DNA from 2 places in the Eubacterium sp. AF19-12LB genome. Region 1 is predicted to be linked to the other one. Evidence: predicted binding sites of a transcription regulator. Region 1 holds the regulator's gene; the other holds the start of a gene.
What was found. The regulator HrcA, encoded in region 1, represses chaperone genes, less so after heat shock. The targets are predictions, from matches to a motif close to TGTTAGCACTCNNNNNNNNNGAGTGCTAACA.
Positions count from the first base shown of each region.

Region 1 (8,301 bases):
TGCAAATAAAACACGGATGTCATACCCTAGTCCTATTTTCATTATTTTTATATTAGTATAAATAACTTGTAAAACCCGTCCGGGCTAAACCCGGACGGGATACATTCTATCATATTCTATAACCCAGTGCTATATGTGTATTCAGATTATACTTCCTTGTAGTCACCATCAACTACATCATCTGCTCCAGCTCCTGCATTAGGATCCTGGTAAGCTCCCTGTGCTCCCATATCAGGACCTGCTCCCTGTGCTCCAGCCTGTGCCTGAGCCTGTTCATACATCTTTGAGAATACTTTCTGTGAGCTTTCCATTAATTTTTCTTTTCCATTCTTTAAGCTTTCAATCTGAGCATCTGTGATGTTCTGGTCATCTGTAATTTCAGCAATTACAGCCTTTAATGCATCGATGTCAGCCTGAACTGCTGCCTTATCATTTGCATCAATCTTATCACCAACTTCATTCAAAGCATTTTCTGTCTGGAATACCATTGAATCAGCTTCATTCTTAGCATCAATGCCTTCCTTACGTTTCTTATCCTGTGCTTCAAATTCAGCAGCTTCTTTTACAGCCTTATCGATATCTTCATCAGACATATTTGAACCTGCTGTAATTGTAATGTGCTGTTCTTTTCCTGTTCCTAAATCCTTAGCTGAAACATTTACGATACCATTTGCATCAATATCAAATGTAACTTCAATCTGTGGAACACCTCTCTTTGCTGGTGGGATTCCATCAAGTCTGAACTGTCCAAGGCTCTTGTTATCTCTTGCGAACTGTCTTTCACCCTGTACTACGTTGATATCAACGGCTGTCTGGTTATCTGTTGCTGTTGAGAATGTCTGGCTCTTCTTTGTAGGAATTGTTGTATTTCTTTCAATTAATCTTGTTGCGATACCACCCATTGTTTCAATTGATAATGAAAGTGGAGTAACATCAAGAAGTAAGATTTCGCCTGCGCCTGCATCACCTGCAAGTTTACCACCCTGAATTGATGCACCGATTGCTACACATTCATCAGGATTCAAACTCTTAGATGGTTCATGACCTGTAAGTTGTTTAACCTTATCCTGTACTGCAGGGATTCTTGTTGAACCACCAACTAATAATACCTTTCCAAGTTCAGATGCTGTAATTCCGGCATCTCTTAATGCATTCTGTACAGGAACTGCTGTTCTTTCAACTAATGCTCTTGTTAATTCATCAAATTTAGCTCTTGTAAGAGTTAAATCAAAATGCTGTGGTCCTTCAGCTGTTACTGTAATGTAAGGGATGTTAATGTTTGTCTGTGTTGCTGAAGAAAGTTCCTTCTTAGCTTTTTCTGCTGCTTCTTTAATTCTCTGAAGTGCCATCTTATCTGTTGTAAGGTCTACACCTGTCTTTGTCTTGAAGTCAGAAATCATATAATTTGTAATTGCTTCATCAAAGTCATCACCACCAAGTCTGTTATCACCTGAAGTTGATAATACTTCGATTACACCATCACCAATTTCGATAATAGATACATCAAATGTACCACCACCTAAATCGTATACCATAATCTTCTGTTCTTTTTCATTATCAAGACCATAAGCTAATGCTGCAGCTGTTGGCTCGTTGATAATTCTCTTTACATCAAGTCCTGCAATCTTACCTGCATCTTTTGTTGCCTGTCTCTGTGCATCATTGAAGTAAGCAGGTACTGTAATAACAGCTTCTGATACCTTTTCACCTAAGTAAGCTTCAGCATCACCTTTTAACTTCTGAAGAATCATTGCTGAAATTTCCTGTGGTGTATATTTCTTATCATCAATTGCTACTTTGTAATCTGTTCCCATATGTCTCTTAATTGAAGAGATTGTCTTGTCAGCGTTTGTAACTGCCTGACGTTTAGCTGTTTCACCAACTAATCTTTCACCTGATTTTGCAAATGCTACTACTGATGGAGTTGTTCTAACACCTTCTGCATTTGTAATAACTGTAGGTTTTCCACCTTCCATAACTGCTACACATGAATTTGTAGTTCCTAAGTCAATACCAATAATCTTTCCCATGATATATTTCCTCCTAAATTGATAATTTTCTTATTTCTCGGTTTTCCGAGTTCAAATATATGTTAAATAATTTCTTATTTGTAAAATTAATTAGCTACCTTAACCATGCTATGTCTTATAACACTGTCTCTATATTTATAGCCTTTCTGGAATTCCTCAACAACAACATTTTCTTCTAATTCGTCATTGTCTTCATGCATTACTGCATTGTGTAATTCCGGATCAAACTGTTGGCCTTTAGCTTCAATGACTGTAACTCCCATTTCTTCAAATGCTGTCATCAACTGCTTATATATTAAATTCATTCCCTGACCTGTTGGTGATTTTTGTTCTTCTTCTGATAATGCTGCGATACCTCTTTCAAAGTTATCCACAATCGGAAGAAGTTTTTCAATAATTGATCTTGCACCAACTTCAAACATTGCTGATTTTTCTTTTTCGCTACGGTTTCTGTAGTTTTGGAATTCAGCCATAAGTCTTTTATGTTTATCAGTTAATTCTTCTATCTGCTGGTCTTTCTTATCTTTCTTTCCAAATATTTTTTTCTTTTCTTTTTTGTCTGAAGAATTTTTATCTTCTGCTTCTTTTTTGTCTTTATCTTCTTTAGTATCTTCTGTTGTTTCTTTTTCAGTTTCTACTGTTTCATTTGTATCTTCTACTGTTTCTTCTTCAGTTTCAGATTTTTCTACCTTTTCTTCTTCAGGCATATCGTTAATATTCTTTTCCATTGGACCTTCCTTTCTATTCGTCTTCCTTCTTGAAAGCATCGCTTAACTGGCCCTTAACTGTTCTTAATGTCTCTACAACTTTCTCATAATCCATTCGCTTCGGACCTATAACTCCGATGGTACCTTTAATGCCATCTTCTAATTCATAAGTTGCTGTTACAACACTACAATCCTTCATTCCTTCTACCGGAGTTTCTTCACCGATATAAACCTGAATTCCTGTTTCATTATCATTTACCAAATTGGTTAATGGCTTCTTTTCTTCAAATGTTGAAAGCAACAAACTTGCATTCTCGTTACTGCTTAATTCAGGATACTTCAAAATATTCGTTGCACCTGATGTATAAATCTTCATCTGTGCTTCTGATGCAATGGCTTCTGTAATTGCCTGTAACACATCTGTTACTAATTCTTTATGTTCACCTGCATTAGATGTAAGTGTTGAAATAACAGCTATGTTAATCTGCTCAACTGCTAATCCTGCAAGACTTGTATTGAGTGCCACATTAAGTCTCAAAACCATTTCTTCATTAATCTGATCTTTAACTTTTATAATCTTGTTTACTACTCTGTTTCTTCCCGAAACAACAATACATAAAATCTGATTGTCATCCATAAGTGACAGCTGAATGAATTTTATCTTATCTTCGTTATCCCTTGATGTTGAAATCATTGTTGCATAATTAGTATTGGTTGCAAGCATCTTCGCCATATTCTGAAGAAGGGTTTCAACCTTATCAACCTTTTCAAATAAAAGGTTTTCTCTTTCAGTTACTTTCTTTTCTCTGTTGTCTAATTCCTGAACTTTTTCTTTCATTAAATCGTCAACATAAAGTCTGTAACCTTTATCTGTAGGAATTCGTCCTGCTGATGTATGAGGCTGAACTATATATCCCATCTCTTCTAAGTCAGCCATCTCATTACGAATGGTTGCTGAACTTAAGTTAAGATCTGTATACTTAGAAATGGTTCTTGAACCAACGGGCTCGCCTGTTTCCAAATAGTTACGAATGACTGCCTGTAATATTTTTACTTTTCTCTCTGTCAGTTCCATATTCCATCTCCTTTCTACTTTATTAGCACTCGTTAGTTTTGAGTGCTAACATCTTTCATAAATTAAAATAGCACCCACCATATTATTTGTCAACATTTTTGCAAAAAAAATTATAGAAACTTTTGTAAATAATTTGTGAACATAGAAAAATAGCACAAACCTTAAGGATGTATATAATATCGAAAGAACGCTTTCGCTGCTTGCAATTAAAAATGTATATAATATCGAAAGAACGCTTTCGCTGCTTGCCGCTCGTAGCAGTTCTAATGTTCCACCATATGGTCTGACATTAGAACCTTCGGTTCTAGTCATTCCATATGATGGAACATTGAACCGACGGCGGCAAATGCTCTTTCGGTATTATATACATTTATCCGGTTTGTGCTATGATTTTTATTAGTATTAAATAGAATATTTTCCATATTATAATAAAAACTCTGATAATACTACATTGCTTACATCAATTCCTCTTTCGGTAAGTTTTATATTGTCGTTTTCGGTTTTCAATAATTTCTCCTGTGTGAGTTTTTCTAAGACATTACCGTATACGTTTTCTATTTTCTTATTAAAAAGTGTTTCAAATTTAGTTTTGTTTACTCCTTCCATCATTCTAAGGCCTAAAAACATAAATTCTTCCATCTGATCATTTTTAGAGAGTCTTTCAATATTTTTATGAATTGAACCCAATCTGTTATAACCAGTATCAAAGTCTGTATCATTATCACTTTCCTTTTGATAAATTTTTTCTTTGAATACAGATTCATCTTCTCTTGATTGTTGATTATTATTTTCAAATTCATAATCATCTTCATCTTCAAATAAATAATCCATCATTTCTTCACTTCCATATTGAAAAGCTGTCATTTCATCCATATTATCTTCGCAATTGTATATTTCATTTATGAAAGCAATGTACTTATTTAAATCTGAAATATTATTATATCTTTCATTTTCTAATAAAGAAGCTGCTCCTATTCCAAAGCCAATATAATTTTTTCTCTGCCAATATCCTACGTTGTGTCTACATTCCATGCCTTCTTTACTATAATTTGATATTTCATATCTGTGATATCCATTTTCTTCTAAGATATTCTTTGTCATGTAATACATTTCACGCTCAGTATCTTCATCAGGAAGTATATCCTTTCCCTGCAATGCTGCTTCATTTACCCTGTCATACATTATCGTGCCTTCTTCTACTATAAGGCTATACGCTGATATATGCTCTGGATTCAAGGCAACTACCTTTTCTAGAGTTTCATTATATGATGAAATCGTTTGGCCCGGAAGTGCACTCATTAAGTCAATGTTAATATTGTCAAATCCACATTCTCTTGCTATTCGATAATTATCCAAAAACTCCTGCCATGTGTGTATTCTTCCGATGCTTTTTAATTCATCATCATTTGCCGACTGAAGTCCTATGCTTAATCTGTTCACTCCGGTTTTCTTGTAAACTTCTAATTTTTCTCTTGTCAAAGTGCCCGGATTACATTCTATTGTTATTTCTGCATTTTCATTTATATTTGCATATTTTTTTACTGCATTCATTATGCATTCAAATAAATGTGATTCCAATATAGAAGGGGTTCCTCCTCCAAAAAAGATTGAATCTACTTCATATCCATTCAAAATATTTTTTGACAATTCAATTTCTTTTATTAACGCATCCACATACTCCTCTTTAGTTTTGCAATCTGCCCTGTCGGAGAGAAAATCACAATAATCACATTTTTTTACGCAAAACGGAATATGGATATATATTTCTAAATGTTTGCTCATTTTTACCTCTCTTTTCAACTAATAAGGTCCCTCTGCCTGCTGCAAAGATACCTTTTATATTAATCTTCGTCCAATTTGAGTACTGCCATAAATGCTTCCTGTGGTATTTCAACGTTACCAACCTGACGCATTCTCTTCTTTCCTTCTTTCTGTTTTTCAAGAAGTTTTTTCTTACGTGAAATATCGCCACCATAACATTTAGCTAAAACATCTTTTCGCATTGCCTTAACTGTTTCTCTCGCAATTACTTTACTTCCAACTGCTGCCTGAATTGGAATTTCAAATAACTGACGTGGTATTTCATTTTTAAGTTTCTCGCACATTTTTCTGCCTCGTTCATATGCTGTAACATCCGGAACTATAAATGAAAGTGCATCCACTTCTTCCTTATTAATAAGAATATCAAGTTTAACTAACTTAGCTGCTTCATATCCTTTCAATTCATAATCAAATGACGCATATCCTCTTGAGCGGGATTTAAGTGCATCAAAGAAATCATATATTATTTCATTTAACGGAATATCGTATTCGAGTAATGCTCTTGAACCTTCTACATATTCCATTCCTATATATGTTCCTCTTCTTTGCTGACATAATTCCATAATAGCACCGATAAATTCAGTTGTTACCATTATTTCCGCATGAACAATAGGTTCTTCCATATGCTCAATTTCACTTGGGTCAGGCAAATTAGAAGGATTTGTAAGTTCTATAACACTTCCATCATTTTTATATATTTTGTAAATAACACTAGGTGCAGTTGTAACTAAATCAAGATTGTACTCACGCTCAAGTCTTTCCTGTACAATTTCCAAATGAAGCAATCCTAAAAATCCGCATCTGAAGCCAAATCCTAATGCAAGTGATGTTTCAGGTTCATACTGCAAAGCTGCATCATTTAACTGTAATTTTTCAAGAGCATCTCTTAAATCAGGATATTTTGCTCCATCTGCCGGATAAAGTCCACAGTAAACCATAGGATTAACTTTTTTGTATCCGGGAAGTGGTTCTGCACAAGGATTATCTGCATTAGTAATAGTGTCACCTACTCGCGTATCTTTTACGTTTTTGATGCTGGCTGTAATATATCCAACCATGCCTGCACTAAGTTCATCACATGGAATAAACTGTCCTGCTCCAAAATATCCTACTTCAACTACATTTGCTGTTGCTCCCGTAGCCATCATTTTTATATTCATACCTGCTTTTACAACACCATGTTTTAAACGGCAAAAAACAATAACTCCCTTATACGCATCATATAAGCTGTCAAATATTAATGCCTGAAGTGGTGCGTCAACATCTCCCTGTGGTGCCGGTATTTTTTCCACTATCTGTTCTAATACTTCTTCTATATTTAATCCTGTTTTTGCTGAAATAAGTGGTGCATCATGAGCTTCAAGTCCGATTACATCTTCTATTTCATTTATAACTCTTTCAGGATCTGCACTAGGCAAATCTATCTTGTTGATAACAGGGAATACTTCCAAGTCATGATCAAGTGCCATATAAACATTTGCCAAAGTCTGTGCTTCTACACCCTGTGCTGCATCGACAACAAGGATTGCACCATCACATGCTGCAAGGCTTCGTGATACTTCATAGTTAAAATCGACATGTCCCGGTGTATCGATAAGGTTAAAAATGTATTCTTCTCCATCTTTTGCCTTATATACCGTTCTTACTGCCTGTGACTTAATCGTTATTCCACGTTCTCTCTCTAGTTCCATATTATCAAGAACCTGTGCCTGCATTTCTCTGCTTGTTAACAATCCTGTTTTTTCAATAATTCTATCTGCCAAAGTTGACTTTCCATGGTCAATATGGGCAATAATGCAAAAGTTTCTTATTTTACTCTGATCAATGTGAGCCACTGTTGTTCCTCCATATTGTTTTATATTAGTTTCTTGTTTGATTATGTTCTATTTTAAATATAATGCATACTTTTCCATACTATCGCTCATTATAGCATATTATAAAACTATTTTCCATCGTGTTCTTTCAGATAAACTATGTAATGAGGTTGGTAATTTTGAGTCAAGATATATATACGAAACACATGACGAATATGTTGTTCTTCATTTAGTTTCCCAGAACAACGGGATTACTTTTATTCCTGATAAATTTTATATGTCGAGACCTTACAATAATTTAAAAGCCACCTCATGCAACAATAGTATTCTTTAACGTAGAAAAGGTAAATAATCAAATATCTACTAAAAAAATATACTATCATAAGCATATAGTGGCTTTTAATCTATAACTTGTGGCATTACATAATTTTACTTATTCAAAATCGTAAACCATTCCCCACTGATTTCTAACTGAAGTAAGAGTTTCCATTACATCTCTTACGATCTGAAGATTTTCCTGTCCTGAATTATTATTAATATATTCTTCCATATCCATAACTTCATATTGAAGTGCTTTTTTCGTATCACCTTCGTCTATAACCTCAGTATGTCCGTCAGCAGTATATGTAATTGTTGCTTTTTGAGCTCTTGGATATTCATCTATCTGTATATATCCCTTTTCTCCTGAAATAACACCTCTTTTTGGTTGTTTTGCTCTCATTGTAAGTGCAATAACAGACATTTGCCCATCATTATTTTTTAAAATAATTCCACTTGTTTCATCAACTCCTGTTTCAAAATAATTTGCAGTAGTAAGAATAACATTTGGTTTGCTTTCCATAAAATATCTGGCA
Region 1 is NZ_QUGP01000003.1:248,604-256,904, reverse strand. Features, by position in the region: gene dnaK (molecular chaperone DnaK) at 147-2,030, opposite strand; gene grpE (nucleotide exchange factor GrpE) at 2,117-2,758, opposite strand; gene hrcA (heat-inducible transcriptional repressor HrcA) at 2,772-3,812, opposite strand; gene hemW (radical SAM family heme chaperone HemW) at 4,236-5,594, opposite strand; gene lepA (translation elongation factor 4) at 5,654-7,468, opposite strand; gene DWX29_RS04265 (Gfo/Idh/MocA family oxidoreductase) at 7,881-8,301, opposite strand, start outside.

Region 2 (8,301 bases), on a different contig from region 1:
AAAATTTATATTTTGAAAGTTATTACATAATTTTATAAATGGATTAAATTTAATAAAGCAAAAATATAACAACATATAACAACATATAAAAGTAAAATATAACAACAAATAAAACAAAATCGATACAATATAATAAGGATTTTTTTATGTGCACATATTTACATAATCATATAGAAATTATTATTTGAAAATATTCTGCAATATAATATAATGGTTCGTGGATTAAAAAATTAAATTAATGTTAGGATTAAAGCAGCTTCGTGTATTATGCATATAAAGTCCTGGCATTGAGATAAAAGGAAGAAAAATGAAATTATATTTAGCGCCATTAGAAGGAATAACAGGATACATATATAGAAATGCCTTAGCGGCAGTATTTGAACAACCGGATAAATTTTTTGCACCGTTTATAGGTACAAGTCAGAATAAAAAATTTTCTAATAAAGAAGTAAGAGATATAAATCCGCAAAATAATAAAATAAATGTTTTGATTCCTCAGCTTATGACAAAACAGACTGATCAGGCACTTAGTGCAATGAGTAAATTAAAAGATTACGGATATACAGAGGTTAATATAAATGCAGGCTGTCCGTCAGGAACAGTAGTATCAAAAGGACGTGGCTCAGGCCTTTTGAAAAATCTTGAAGATTTAGATATTTTGCTTGATAAAATGGTAAATGAGTCAGGGATGGAAATATCAATAAAGACGCGAATCGGAATGTATGAGCCGGAAGAATTTTACGAAATACTCGAAATATATAATAAATATAATTTAAAGGAATTAATTATACATCCAAGAGTGAGAGAAGATTTTTATAATAACACTCCTAATTTAGAAGTTTTTGAGTATGCTTATGAAAACAGCAAAAATAAACTTTGTTACAATGGTGATGTAAATAGCGTAGATGATTATAATAAAATTATAAAACGATTTCCAAACATAGATAGTGTAATGATTGGTCGTGGAGCAATTACTAATCCAAATATTTTTTCTGAAATACGAGGTGGTGAGAGAGTCACTAAAGAAAAATTGTATAGATTTAATGAAATTATATATAATGATTATAAAGAAGTAATGAGCGGTGATAGAAATCTTTTATTTAAGATGAAAGAAGCATGGAGATATATGTCACCACTATTTGAGAATTATGAAAAGAATTGGAAACGAATCAAGAAAGCAAATGATTTAAAACATTTTAATAGTGCTATTGAGGAAATGTTTAACTGTGATATTATAAATTAGATAGTATCGAATAGTTATAAAAATGGACACTTGAATTGATACACCATCAATTTTTTATCTGACTTTTGATGGCAGTACAAAATAAGTGCCCATTTTTTATTAGAGAAGAAGTGAACTGTAAACTATTTAACAATTATACATATTCTCAAATAATATTATTTAGTTATGATTTCAAGAATCTTGTTGCTTCTTTCAATAAAAGCTGTCATTGATTCCGGATTAAGAGGTGTATGACTAATCATTGCGAGGTCGTATAACTGCTTGCAAATTAAATCAGTATTTTCTCCCTCAGGATTATCAATGATATATTTAACAAGGTTGTTGTTTGAATTAAGAACCAGAGTTTCACCTGCACCACCAAACATTGAAGGATCCATTCCTGCCATTCCGTACATCTTCATCATGTCCTGCATACGACGGCTTTCTTCTGATAAAGTAATCATAGAAGAAATAGAAGAATCTTTCATCTTTTCAACCTTAACATCAAGAGTATCTCTGTTTAAAGATTTTTTAAATGTTTCAGTTAGTTTGTCAGTCATTTCTTTTAATTCATCTTCATTAACTTCTTCTTTGAAAGTATTTGTTAATTCAGCATCAATACGAACAAACTTTACATTTTCATTTTTTTGCTCTAATTGTGTTATAAATGGTTGGTCGATAGCATCCTTTAAAATAACAACATCTATATTCTCATTTCTGTACATATTAATGTACTGACTTTGCTGAACTGGGTCAGTTGTATAGAAGATTGTATTCTCATGAGCTTCTTTATTTTCCTCTAAGCATTCTTTAAATGTAAGGAATTTATCGTCAATATTTTTAAATAAAACGTAGTCAGACATTTTCTCACAGAATTTTTCATCTTTAAGGCATCCATATTTAATGAATGGTGAAATGTCATCCCAGTATTTTTCGTAATTTTCTTTATCTGTTTTGCACATTCCTGAAAGCTTATCAGCAACCTTCTTAGTAATATAATCAGAAATTTTCTTAACGAATCCATCATTCTGAAGAGCACTTCTTGATACGTTAAGTGGAAGGTCAGGACAATCAATTACACCCTTTAATACCATTAAAAATTCAGGAATAACTTCTTTTATATTATCTGCAATGAATACCTGATTGTTATATAATTTGATTACACCTTCAACGGATTCGAATTCAGTGTTAATCTTAGGAAAATAAAGAATACCCTTTAAGTTAAATGGATAATCCATATTTAAATGAATCCAGAATAAAGGTTCCTTATAATCCATAAATACTTCATGATAGAACTGTCTGTATTCTTCTTCAGTGCACTCATTTGGATGCTTTGTCCAAAGTGGAACAGGATTACTAATGCTCTTTGGTCTTTTAAGGATTTTAGCTTTAGTAGTAGCAGGAGAAACCTCTACAACCTCTTTAGTTCCATCTTCATTTTCTTTTTCTTCAGTTTTAGCTTCTTCAACAATAGTTTCAATTACTGTATCTTTGTCAGTTACTTCTGATTCAGGAATTGTATCATATTCCGGTTCAGCGTTTGGGTTAGAAAGGAATATTTCAACAGGCATAAAAGAGCAGTACTTGTGAATGATTTCACGTGCTTTGAACTCATTTGCAAATTCTAAGCTATCATCATTTAAATATAAAGTAATTTTTGTACCTCTGTCAGTCTTGTCACAGTCATCCATAGAAAATTCAAGTCCGTTTTCACATTCCCATTTTACTGCCTTAGAACCTTCTTTATAAGAAAGAGATTCAATAGTAACTCTATCTGCAACCATAAAAGCAGAATAGAAACCTAAACCAAAATGACCGATAATCTGATCTTCATTAGTTTTGTCTTTATACTGTTCAAGGAAAGCTTCGGCACCTGAAAAAGCAATCTGATTGATATATTCATCAATTTCTTCAGCTGTCATACCGATACCATTATCAATAAATGTTAATGTTTTGTCATTTGCATTAGCTATAACCTGAACTTTAAGTTCGCTTTCTTCATCATCTTTAAATTCGTACTCTCCGATAAGAGATAATTTTTTTAATTTTGTAATTGCATCGCAACCATTAGAAATAAGTTCTCTGAAAAATATATCGTGATCAGAGTATAACCATTTCTTTATAATTGGGAAAATATTTTCACTGTTAATAGATAAACTACCTTTTGTAGCTGCCATATATATCACTCCTTTATATAAATCTATTAGTGTTTGCAAATACTATTTCTTTTTATTTTATCAATTTTCACAATTCCGAAGTATTTGCATTCACCATAATTTTTACGCTTGATATATATTTTAGACAGGTCAAATGTAAAAGTCAAGAGAAAATTAGCACTCGATAAAAAAGAGTGCTAACAAATGTGCAAGAAGATGTGTTTATGAGTTTTAAAATTGTATTGAATTTATAATTTATTCGATTTCAAGTTCGAAATGCTGATTTAGTAAAGTAGTAATTTGTTTATCCCAGAATTTATCAATGGACTTGTCCATTGTAAATATACTTAAGGAGGTACCTGTAATAACATTTAACTTGTTGTTTTCATAATTAATATGTATGTACATTCCTAAAACCTGCGAAGCTTCAATGTTAGTATCAACAGAAGTTAACATTTTTTCAATATAAGAATTAGGAAGTTTTAATGTGATTTTAAATTTTAATGGAGCGTTTTTCCCTTTGATAATTTCAAAACATATATGTCTGATACTTCCCCATGAGATGAAATCGTCTTCAGGTTCTTCAAGTTCATTTTTTTTAATAAAATCTTTGTTAATACGCCCGTCAACAGAGAAAGTGTTGATTGTTGTTAATTCTAATTCGCTTACCAACATATAGTCAAATGTATCTTTTATAAAAATTGCGTTCATAAATTCGTTTTTACTAATCACATTAATTGCTATCATGGAATGTCTCCTTAAAAAATTCATAATAAATAATTTGCAATAATAACTATAACAAATTAGAAAAAGTCAGGCAATTAAAAAGTGGTAAAAATTAGTGTGAAAAATGATTTAAATTATCAAAGAATAAATTAAAATAAGTAAAGTAACAAAATTGACTTTTAAGGTTACAAATGATATAAAAGAATATAATTGTATTGGGTTTTATTTTTTCTGTAGAATGAATATAAATATAAAATAAAATGATATATTTTAAATAACGGGATGAGATGGATAAACAAAGATACAAAATAATTACATGAAAGGAACGGAAAAATGGGTTTTATTAAAGGAGCAATTGATGCAGTAGGTGGAACATTTGCAGATCAGTGGTTAGATTATTTTACACCACCGACAAATTTAGGAGCAGGAGCAGTTATATATAAGGCTGTTCTATCAGAAACGAACAGAGGAAGAGGATCAAATACAAAAGGTTCAGTAGGAATCATTTCTAATGGCTCAAAGGTAATAGTGCCTGAAGGAACTGCACTTATAACATTACAGGATGGTGCAATTACAGCTTGTATATGTGAGCCGGGAGAATATCTTTTTAAGTCTGATGATGTTAACGCAAAGTCATTTTTCGCAGGGGATTCTATAATTGAATCAGTAGTAAAACAGTCCTGGGAAAGATTTAAATTTGGTGGTGAACCATCAGCACAGCAGTTGGCTGTTTATGTTAATATGAAAGAAATTCCAAATAACAGATTTGGAACACAGTCAGAAATATATTGGGATGATGCATATTTGGGAACTCAGGTAGGAGCAATGACCAGAGGAACATATACAATGAAGATTGTAGACCCAATATTATTTGTAAAGAACTTTGTGCCTGCTACATATTTATTGCCTAATAACGAAGTATTTGACTTTGCAGATATGGATAATCCTGCAGGAGAACAGTTATTTAATGAAGTTGTTGGAAGTCTTTCAGCAGCATTTTCCAAATATACAAATGACCCGGAGCGAGGTAACAGAATAACTAAGATTCAGTCTGACCAGCTTGGCTTTGCAAAATCATTGTCTGAGGTAGTAGAAGAAGCATATCAGTGGAAAAGTGACAGAGGATTGGAAATTGTTAAGGTCGCAATTCAGACAATTGAATATGACGAAGATACTAAAGCGTTAATTAGCGACGTGAAAAAAGCTGACGCATTATCAGGAAACAGAGGAGCGTCATTTATGAATCAGGCTGTAGCAAGAGGATTTCAGGCAGCAGGTGAAAATCCAAATGGTGGAGCATCCGGTATGGCATTTATGGGAATGGGAATGAATGCAGTTGGCGGAATGATGAATAATCAGTTTGGACAGCAGAATATGAATATGGGACAGAATGCAGGTCAGCCAGCACAGGAAGATCCATATGAAAAATTAAAAAAAACAAAAGAACTTTTAGATGCAGGAATTATTTCGCAGGAGGAATTTGATGCATTAAAAGCAAAACTTTTAGGACTTTAATTTATATGAATTTGTGAAAGATGGAGGGTCTTATGTCGGAAAACGGACAGATAAAATGTGAAAAATGTGGCTCAACTGACATATCGCAAAATCCTAAAACAGGAAAATTAAGATGTAATTATTGTAGATATGAATTTGAACCTGAAAAATCAGAAGAAATCGTTACGGATGCAGGAAAACTAGAGGGAGAACATGTAAACAAAGGAGCAGAGGATATTACTGCAGGTGAAGATATAGTTACCTTAAAGTGTTCAAGTTGTGGAGCAGAAGTTGTTATAGATACAAGAGAAACAACACAGGCAAGATGTCATTGGTGTCGTAATACACTTTCAGTTAACAGCAAAGTGGCAAATGGAGCAGTACCGGATGTTGTTTTACCTTTTAGAATAACAAAAGACGAGGCAAAATCATCTATAGAAAACTTTGTCGGTAAAAGAAAGTTTTTTGCAAATAAGCAGTTTAAAAACGAATTTTCAATAGAAAATGTTATGGGTGTATATTTCCCTTATATGATTGTTGATGCAAATGAACATGTTGAACTTTCAGGAGAAGCTGAAAAAGAAGTAAAACAGTACAAAAAGGATTCTAAAGATTCCGTTACATATTATGATGCTCAGGGATATGACATAGAAAGAGAATTTGATATAGCAATAAATGGACTTACAATTGAAGCAAGCAGAGAACGAATAGACAACGCTTCGTCTATACAGACTAACAATATTGTTAATTCAATTATGCCATTTGATACAGAAAATTGTGTTAAATTTGATTCTAATTATCTAAGAGGGTATACATCTGAAAAGAGAGATATGAACGTGAAAGATATAGAACCACTGGCTACAAAACAGATTCATGATATATCACGAATTGCAGCTAAGACAACAACGAAGAAATACAACAGAGGCGTACGCTGGGATGTAGAAAATTATGAAAATAATGGTATAAACTGGAATGCTTCATATTTGCCGGTATGGTTATATAGTTATCTCGAAAAGAAAAATGAAAAAGAAAGGTTACATTATGTAGCTGTAAACGGTAGAACCGGAGAAACCATGGGAAGTGTACCGATTGATATTTCTAGGTTATTGTTAGTATCATTTATCGTTGAAATAATTAGTTTTGTAATATTTGCACTATGGAATATGAATGCAGATGATAGTGACTTTAGTTGGATTGTTTTATTAGCAGGTATAGCATTTTACATTATTAACTTTATGCGTTATAGAAATAGTGATGCAAGACATAATCATGAAACCGAAACGAACTATAAGATTAGTAATTTGATTCAAAAGGACAATAAACAGTCAAGAGTTAAAAAAGGTCTTACGGAATCTGATATTTCAGGAAGAAATGACAGTCGTTTAGAGGGCGTAACAAATTATGGAGACGTATTAGGTGATATAACCGATATGGGTAAAGAGTTAATAAAAAAATTATAAATGAAACTTATAAAGGCTATTAGATAATAGTAAATCTAATAGCCTTTTAATCAGCTCCTGACGGGATTCGAACCCGTGGCCTACGCATTACGAGTGCGTCGCTCTACCAACTGAGCCACAGAAGCGTGTCACACCTATATATAATACAAAATGATAAAATTGTTGTCAATTAATTATTAGATTAAATCTTAAATACGTGAACTAATTATTTACATTTCATTGTAAAGTGGTTATAATAACCGTATTGTCGGAAAGAAGAACTTTTTGACATCTTAAAAGTTAATTGTTAATATTTTTGTTGGCATTAATATTTAATCAGATTTAATGATTGTTAGGAGAGTCAATGACAAAAAAATATAAACCATACAGAACAGCGAATAACAGGGACATTTATAAAAAGTATGATAATAAACGTAACAGACTTGAAAATCCACAGAAATATGACAATGTCAAATTGTTTGGATTCCGCTCAGGAAAGTCTTATAAGATGATTCCGGCATTGTTATATTATGTATTAGTTATTTCATATGTGTTATTTAGTTTATATGGAGAATTTACATCACTTAAATTTGAACCACTAGATGTTGTTTTAGAGATATTTAAATATGTATTTATTCTCGTTGCAGTATTAAGTCCGGCATTATTTTTGTCAGATTTTAAATATATAGATAACATTCCGGTATTTAGAAAACATAATCCTGTTTCAGGGTTTATAGGTATTTTAGTTGTTATACTTTTATGCTATGGAATTATGCAGGTAGAAATATATTGTATGAGCGATACATATAAAACATCAGTACAAAAATATGATGAAGAATACCGGAAAAAGTTAGAAGAAAGACAAAAACAGTTAGAAGATGAATCGCTTCTTAACGAAGAAACATTGACTGTGGAAGAAACAACTGTTTCCATAGAAAAATAATCTGATATTAGGAAAAATGAGCAAAATTCATTTGCTATAAAAAAGTTTCCCATAATCGGCATCTGACTTAATTGAGAAACAAGACATATAATTGTAGGAGAAATGACAATATGAAAAAAAGAAGTAGTATAGTACTTGTTTGCGTAATAGTAATAGTAATTGCGTTAGCAGGAATAGTTGGATTTAATTCTTTAAAAGAAAGTGAAAGCAATAACAAGAAAGTTACAACGACTGAAGTTATCACAAAAAATACTGATAAAGAGAAAGAAACAACTACTGAACAGGAAACAGCAAAGATTAATAACAATGGTAATGGAAATA
Region 2 is NZ_QUGP01000002.1:31,863-40,163, forward strand. Features, by position in the region: gene DWX29_RS01815 (tRNA-dihydrouridine synthase family protein) at 308-1,243, shown strand; gene htpG (molecular chaperone HtpG) at 1,399-3,399, opposite strand; gene DWX29_RS01825 (DUF5721 family protein) at 3,634-4,125, opposite strand; gene DWX29_RS01830 (SPFH domain-containing protein) at 4,438-5,619, shown strand; gene DWX29_RS01835 (TFIIB-type zinc ribbon-containing protein) at 5,652-7,058, shown strand; tRNA gene DWX29_RS01840 (tRNA-Thr) at 7,111-7,183, opposite strand; gene DWX29_RS01845 (hypothetical protein) at 7,402-7,980, shown strand; gene DWX29_RS01850 (hypothetical protein) at 8,091-8,301, shown strand, end outside.
Region 2: htpG (molecular chaperone HtpG) is a predicted target of HrcA. The motif match lies at 3,551-3,581, and genes of this name have one in related genera.